2 regions of the Shewanella sp. DAU305 genome follow, and region 1 is predicted to be linked to the other one. Evidence: predicted binding sites of a transcription regulator. Region 1 holds the regulator's gene; the other holds the start of a gene.
What was found. The regulator FliA, encoded in region 1, starts transcription of late flagellar genes. The targets are predictions, from matches to a motif close to CTAAAGNTNNNNNNNNNNNNGCCGATA.

Region 1 (4,203 bases):
ATCAGCAAGTTGATGCAGATTTACCTGCATGGGCTAAGGGCCTACAAGCGCCGGCTGTTGCCAAAGTGGAGCGTCGCGAAGCGCCTGCTACGTTTGATAAGAAGCCACAGACATCACAGAAACAAAGCGCAGATATTGAGGCAATGCGTGATGAGTTAGCCTCATTGCGTAATTTATTGACACACCAAGTGTCCTCTTTGATGACAGAACATAAAAAACGCATCGACCCCGTCGGTGCTATGCTCGAGGCCAAGTTACTTGAGGCTGAATTCTCCCCTGCGGTTGCGAATAAATTAGCGGCGCTGAGCCAACATTATACGCCTGCAGAATTAGTCAGAGCCTTACCTCAAAGTTTAGCTAATATGCTTGATAATCAAGGTGATGATATTGTTAAGCAGGGCGGCGTGGTGGCATTGGTGGGGCCAACGGGTGTGGGTAAAACCACGTCGTTAGCGAAACTTGCAGCCCGTTTTGCTGCCCATCACGGTGCTGAGCATGTGGCTTTGATAACGACAGATCATTATCGCATCGGAGCCTATGAGCAATTAGCAACTTATGGCAAAATAATGGGCTGCCCAGTAAAGCAAGCTCATGATCTGAATGAATTAGAGCAAATTCTCTATCAGTTTAGGAATCGCAAGCTAGTATTGATAGATACGGCTGGCATGGGACAGCGAGATATGCGTCTTTACCAGCAACTTGATAATTTAACTGCAAATAGCAGGATACCTATCCGCAGTTATCTGGTACTGTCTGCGACAGGACAGCGCCGTGTGCTGCAAGATGCAGTCAATCATTTTAAACGCATTCCCCTATCTGGTGTCGTTCTCACAAAACTCGATGAATCTGTGTCGTTAGCAGGGGCATTAAGTGTGTTGATCCAAAACGGATTACCATTAAGTTATGTTACTGATGGACAAAGAGTTCCTGAAGATATGAAAGTTGCGGATACCTTAGATTTAGCCCAGCAGGCACTCGCAGCGTTAGATAGTACAGAACAACAATCATTACAAGACACAGCGTGGTCAGATAATATGGCCTGTGCATTTGAGTAGATTTATGACCCTGGATCAAGCAAGTGGTTTACGTATGATGAATCAACCCTATAACGAAAAAGTGAAAGTAATCGCGGTCACAGGTGGTAAAGGTGGCGTTGGTAAAACCAGCGTTTCCATTAATACAGCTGTGGCATTAGCCGAAAAAGGCAAGCGTGTCTTGGTACTTGATGCTGACCTTGGCTTAGCAAACGTCGATGTCATGCTGGGTATTCGTGCCGAGCGTAACCTCTCCCATGTTCTCTCTGGTGATGCAGAGCTTGACGATATTATCGTTCGTGGCCCTAAAGGGATTGGCATAGTGCCAGCCACTTCAGGAACACAAGGGATGGTGGAATTAAGTCCAGCGCAACATGCCGGGTTAATTCGCGCATTTAGTGAGATGCGGACTCAGTTTGATATTCTAGTCGTAGATACTGCTGCTGGGATTTCAGATATGGTGCTCAGTTTCTCACGTGCATCGCAGGATGTGCTGGTCGTTGTTTGTGATGAACCCACATCAATTACCGATGCCTATGCCCTGATAAAAATCCTCAGCCGTGAGCATGGCGTGTTCCGTTTTAAAATAGTTGCCAATATGGTGCGTAGTTTACGCGAAGGTATGGAATTATTTGCTAAACTCAGTAAAGTGACCGACAGATTTTTGGATGTCGCCCTTGAATTGGTTGCAACAATTCCATTTGACGAAAACTTACGTAAATCAGTTCGTAAACAAAAATTGGTGGTTGAAGCGTATCCTAAATCACCAGCAGCGATTGCGTATCAAGGGTTGGCAAATAAAATTCTAAGCTGGCCTGTACCGCAGCAACCTGGTGGGCATTTGGAGTTTTTCGTTGAGCGTTTAGTACAACGACCAGATTTTCAAGAGGAAAAAACGAGTGAATAAAGCCGCTGCGTATACTTGTTTAGACAATAAATCGTCGATCGTTGAACAGTATGCTCCGTTGGTTAAAAGAATTGCGCATCATTTACTCGCCAGACTACCTGCCTCCGTGCAGTTAGATGATTTACTCCAAGCTGGGATGATGGGGTTATTAGAAGCATCATCCAAGTTTGATGGTGGCAAGGGTGCGAAATTTGAAACCTTCGCCGGCATACGCATACGTGGGGCCATGTTAGATGAAATCCGCCGCGGCGATTGGGTCCCTCGTTCCGTTCATCGTAACAACCGCAAGGTTGCACACGCTATAGATGAGTTAGAGCAAGCGCTGGGTCGTGATGCACGCGACACAGAAATTGCAGAAAAACTTGATATGACGCTCGATGAGTACCATCATATTCTTAACGATGTTTCTGTCGGAAAAATCATAGGGATAGAAGACTTAGGCGTATCTCAGGATATACTTACAGTGAGTGATCGGTCCGATGATGATTCATTTGAAGCATTAGCTGAGAACCAATTTCATTCTGCTCTGGTTGAGGCAATTAAATTATTGCCTGAAAGAGATGCATTAGTGTTATCCCTGTACTACGATGAAGCATTGAATTTAAAAGAGATTGGCGCCATTCTTGAAGTCAGTGAATCGCGGGTTAGCCAGATATTAAGTCAGGCAATGTTGCGATTGAAAGCTAAACTCAAGCACTGGACATAAGTATAATTATTAATCGAGCACAGAATGTCAGCTCACCGGAGGAAACCTTGGACAAGAATATGAAGATTCTCATTGTTGACGATTTTTCGACAATGAGGCGTATCATCAAGAACTTGTTGCGAGACTTGGGGTTTAACAACACCCAAGAAGCAGACGATGGCTCAACAGCCCTGCCGATGTTGCAAAAGGGGGATTTTGATTTTGTTGTTACAGATTGGAATATGCCCGGCATGCAAGGGATCGATCTGTTAAAAGCAATTCGCGCAGATGATTCGCTAAAGCATTTACCCGTATTAATGGTAACTGCTGAAGCAAAACGTGAACAGATTATTGCTGCCGCTCAAGCGGGAGTGAATGGATATGTGGTTAAGCCTTTTACCGCTGCAACGCTGAAAGAGAAGTTAGATAAAATATTCGAACGACTCGCTTGAGCAAGGATGAGCTATGAAGTCACAAACATCAGGGCTCATCACGCTCGAGCAAGCTCAGCACTTTGTTGAATTATTAAGTGCAGGTGAGCAAAGTCAGGCAGATGATTTATTTCGGGAGCTTGCAGCTCCATTGCAACGAGAATTATTCGAAGAAGTAGGGAAATTAACTCGGCAACTTCATAGTGCGCTGATGGATTTTCAAGTTGATAATCGTCTTTCTGAATTAGCCAATACAGAAATTCCCGATGCCAAGCAACGTTTAAATTACGTTATTGACATGACTGAACAAGCGGCAAATAAAACCATGGATGCGGTTGAAGAATGTTTACCTTTGGCCAATGCCGTAACGGTTAATATTCAAAAAGTCATGCCATCTTGGGACAGATTAATGCGACGCGAGATAGTCTTAAGTGACTTTAAGGTTCTTTGTCACGATGTCCAAGATCTTATGTCCCGTAGTTCAGAAGACTCGATTCGATTACGTGAATTGCTGAATCAAATATTGATGGCACAAGATTTTCAAGACTTAACAGGGCAAATGATACGCCGTGTTATTGATCTGGTAATGGAAGTTGAAAGTAATCTGGTTTCTATGCTGACGGTATTTGGTGAGCAGCCTATGATTGAAAGTCAGATTGCTCAGAAAAATAATATTGAAGCGGAAGGGCCGATAATGAATGCCGAGCTTCGTCAAGATGTAGTAACGGGTCAAGACGAAGTGGATGATCTTCTATCGAGTCTGGGTTTCTAACTGGGAGTCAATTTGATGGCCTTTGATGTAGATGAAGAGATACTCCAGGACTTTTTAATCGAAGCCGGTGAAATTTTAGAGCTTCTGCAAGAGCAACTCGTTGCGCTTGAAAATAATCCTGATGACACAAACTTGCTAAACGCCATTTTCCGAGGGTTTCATACCGTTAAAGGTGGCGCAGGCTTTCTTAGCTTAACTCCCATGGTCGATGTGTGTCATGAGGCTGAAAATACCTTCGATCTATTGCGCACAGGCAAACGCAGCGTAAACGCAGAGCTGATGGATATTATTTTGCAGGCTGTTGATGCTATTAATACCATGTTTGCTCAAACGCAGCAGGGCGAACAACAAGATCCTGCTGAGTCGGGCCTGTT
Region 2 (4,203 bases), 2.4 Mb from region 1:
CAAGCAAATCAAGGCTAATTGCGGTGCCTGAATCGTGGTTTGGGTGATCACGGTTTGCAGTTCAACCTGCATAAGACCACGCAGCAATGCTTGTTCAAAACGGGCCGTCCAAAAAGCCGATCTCACACCTTCATCTTCACGCATCTGCTCTTGGCGCAATTTTACCGCGCTATCGATTAAGCCTTTTATCAAGGAATACTGACACTCCAACACCCAGTTATTACTTGAGATGCCAAACATCTTACGATCGCCAAGCTCAGCATCTAGGTAACGCATAATCACTTCGCTATCGAATAGTGCCACGCCATCGTTAGTGATAAGACAAGGGATCTGTCCTAACGGGTTAGCATCGAGTAATTCAGCGCTGTTTTCAAAGGGATTGACTAGCAGCTCTTCAATATTGTTAATCCCTAAATACTGGATTAAGGCTCTAACACAACGGGCATAGGGTGAAGCTTGAGAACTTAACAACTTCATCAAAAAATTTCCTTTTATTTGCATTAAACGCTAAGGCTATTAAGGGGTGAGAACAGTTTGCTCTCACCGCCTATATAAAATGGGATCACCAATATTTCTCTACGGTAATTTGTCCCGGAGCACGACGTAAGTTCTTCACTAATCCCTTATCGAGTAAGGCGCTTTGGGCACCATTAATCATTCCGGGATTGCCGCAAATCATGACTTGGGAATCAGCAGCACTTAAGGTTAATCCTGCCTTTTGTTCGATTTCACCCGAGACTATGCCCTCGGGAATACGACACTGCAACGCATCGGCCAAGGGTTCACGGGTCACACTCAAAACTAATATAAACTGTGCTGGGTATGTGCGTTCTAACTCACGCAGCTTATCAAGGTACGCCAAATCCTGCGCCTCGCGCACACCATATACAAGCACCACTTTTTCAAAACGCTCCCAAGGTTCATGGGTGTCGAGCATAGACAAAAACGGCCCTACCGCTGTACCTGTGGCCAAAAACCATAAGTGCTTGCCTTGGAGTTCACCCTTAGGAATTTCCGCTAAGGTCATGAAACCGGTCGCGGTTGAAGTGATTTCAATTTCATCGCCTATGACAAGGTTGTGTAATTGCGGCGATAACAGACCGTCCTCTACCGCAACGGCGAGCACTTCGGCATAGGGTTTATCGGGGGAATTTACTAAGGAGTAAGCTCTGGCCACACGCTTATCATCTTGCATTTGACTTAACTTGATAAACTGACCAGGAATAAATGGGGCTAACTCGGCGGCGATGCGCAATGAAAATAACTTATCGCTCCAATCAATACGTTCTATAACTTGTCCCCTAGTCCACATAACTTGCCCTCAAGCGAAACGTTAAATAGGCTTCCAGCATAGACTTTTTTCCGCATAACAAAAACCCCTTATGATAAGGGGCTTATGACGATAGAACCGAAAACAACAGAGCGTTAACTGGCACTCGATTGTGTCTCATCTGTCTTCTTGTTAAAGCTATCCCTAAAGGCCTGTAACCCCTCTTGCACTAAACCGTAGGTTTTATCGACGCCATCGGCAATATCACCCTGCAATACTTTAAGACCAGACAGAATATCTTTCGCTTCTTTAAAGCCGTTATCAATTGCACCACCAATAATCCCCATAAAGCTATCGAGTTGATCGCTTAGACTCATACCCGAATTTTGTTGCTGGTGAATGCTAAAAAACTGCGTCGCAAAACTCACGATACGATCTGCAGTCGCTTCTGGCGACGTATCTACGCCATTATCGTAAGCGGTTTGAATCGCGTTCTCGCCCATAGTAGGCGCTAACTCTTTATTAATAGACTCTATCGCAGCGCGATAAAGCAAGGTCATAGACTGATCGCCTGACTTGATATTCACATCTTGCTGTGCCGATAGAATTGCTTGATTCATCAGCTGCTTACTCGTTTGCTGCGCGGTTTGTTTCGAGGTCACTTCGGTGGTTTTCGCGTCCTTCGAATCACTCACTTCGGTACTCTTAGGCGCCGTATTTTCAGCATATTTTTTCTGCGGCATAGGGGTACTTTGCACTTGAGAGGGTTTATTGATTTCCATGATGACTATCCATTCAATTCGGGTCGACTTTATTATCGACCAAAATTTGACCAGCTTTAGTAATTTTTAGAATTGAAGTACCATCGTGACCACAAGGCCATGATAAGGCCCGCATAAATTGAGTGGGTTCATTCTTTATAAATTGCATAAAGCGCCATCAACCCGCATGCAGATTATTACTATCGTCGAGCTTAGAGATAAGCCAATAGAAAAGGATGTTACACCATGACAGCAGGCCGCAGTTTGAGTCATTTCAGCTTTCACGTGTTTACACGAATGCTTAAGCGCACTACTGAGCACTATATGGGCATTAATATAAAACGCCTTAGTTTGCTCACTGGTCTTATTATCTTAACTTGCCTCAGCCTCGCACCGATTAGCCAAGCCCACGCGGAAAACAGGCTGATCATTTTAGTCAGGCATGCCGAAAAAGCCGAAACGCCAACCAATGACCCACAGTTATCACCCAAGGGAGAAATGCGCGCAACGTCACTGATCACCGCCTTGAGCCGCACGCCGTTGTCGCAACTCATCGCGACTCAATACCTGCGAACACAGCAAACACTCACGCCCATCGCCGAGGCTCGCCATTTGCCCGTGACGATAGTCGAAGCAGCTAAACCTATCGAAGAACATATTCAGCAGATTGTCGAACAAGTGCATGCAGTACAAGGCAATACGCTCATCGTTGGGCATTCAAACACAGTGCCATTGATCATCAAAGCCCTGGGTGGACCTGAGATCCAAACGATCGGCGAAGAGGACTACAGTCAGCTGTTTTTACTCTCTCTTAATGATGGCCAACCCGCAAGCTTGATCGCCACCCGTTACGGACAAGAATAAGGATAAATAACATGAGTGAACTCAATTGGTTTATGTGGGGACTCGATCTGTTTTCAGGACTGTTTTTGATCGTTATAGGACTCGCAGTACTCGCGGTTATTTACATGTATATCGCAGATAAAATGCAGACCAAACAAGCGGTAAGGCATAACTACCCCGTGATTGGTCGTTTTCGATATCTGTTCGAAAAACAAGGTGAGTTTTTCAGACAATACTTTTTCGCCCAAGACAGGGAAGAATTGCCCTTCAACCGTGCAGAACGCAGCTGGGTGTACCGCGCCGCCAAAAATGTCGATAGAACCATAGCCTTTGGTTCGACTCGTCCCTTGGATACAGTTGGTACTATCATGTTTATGAATACCGCCTTCCCAACCCAAGATGAAGATATCACTCCTATTCACCCGCTGACGATTGGCACTCACTGTCGTCAGCCCTATACAACTCAAGCCATTTGCCATATTTCAGCCATGAGTTTTGGCGCCCTATCTCGTCCAGCCATCACCGCCCTTTCCCATGGCGCAGCGCAAGCGGGTTGCTGGCTTAACACGGGTGAAGGCGGCTTGAGCCCTTATCATCTCAAAGGTGGCTGCGATCTCGTCTTTCAAATTGGAACAGCCAAATACGGCGTTCGCAATGAACAAGGACATTTAGACGATGAAAAACTGAAAGCGATAGCGATTCATCCTGAAGTCAAAATGTTCGAAATCAAAATGAGCCAAGGCGCAAAACCAGGCAAGGGTGGCATTTTACCCGGTATTAAAGTGACCGCTGAGATTGCCCATATTCGCGGTATTCCAGAGGGACACGACTCAATCAGCCCCAATGGCCACATCGAATTTAAGTCAGTAAACGATATTTTAGATATGGTTGAGCGAGTTCGTGAAGTCACAGGTAAACCTACCGGCATTAAAGCCGTACTCGGCGATGTGCAGTGGCTGGAAGATTTATGTGATGAAATTGAACGCCGCGGCGAAGACTCAGCTCCCGACTTTTTCACCTTAGACAGCGCCGATGGTGGCACAGGCGCAGCGCCGCAACCATTAATGGATTATGTAGGATTACCACTGAAAGAAAGCTTACCTATCCTAGTCAATATCTTGATCCAACGAGGCTTGCGTAAACGTATCAAAGTCATCGCCTCGGGCAAACTTATCGTCCCATCCAGAGTCGCTTGGGCTTTGGCATTAGGCGCCGACTTTATCGCATCGGCCCGTGGCAACATGTTCGCCCTCGGTTGTATTCAAGCCTTGCAGTGTAATAAAGATACCTGCCCAACGGGTATCACGACGCACAATCCAAAACTACAAC

Region 2: a site for FliA is predicted at 2,086-2,112, ahead of OX890_RS19655 (DUF5610 domain-containing protein). Genes of this name have one in related genera too.

Annotation. Positions count from the first base shown of each region.
Region 1 is NZ_CP113808.1:2,075,181-2,079,383, forward strand. It holds gene flhF (flagellar biosynthesis protein FlhF) at 1-1,055, shown strand, start outside; gene OX890_RS08855 (MinD/ParA family protein) at 1,060-1,941, shown strand; gene OX890_RS08860 (RNA polymerase sigma factor FliA) at 1,934-2,647, shown strand; gene cheY (chemotaxis response regulator CheY) at 2,695-3,078, shown strand; gene OX890_RS08870 (protein phosphatase CheZ) at 3,092-3,829, shown strand; gene OX890_RS08875 (chemotaxis protein CheA) at 3,845-4,203, shown strand, end outside.
Region 2 is NZ_CP113808.1:4,622,566-4,626,768, forward strand. It holds gene OX890_RS19645 (glutathione S-transferase N-terminal domain-containing protein) at 1-477, opposite strand, end outside; gene OX890_RS19650 (ferredoxin--NADP reductase) at 563-1,312, opposite strand; gene OX890_RS19655 (DUF5610 domain-containing protein) at 1,426-2,052, opposite strand; gene OX890_RS19660 (histidine phosphatase family protein) at 2,278-2,895, shown strand; gene OX890_RS19665 (FMN-binding glutamate synthase family protein) at 2,907-4,203, shown strand, end outside.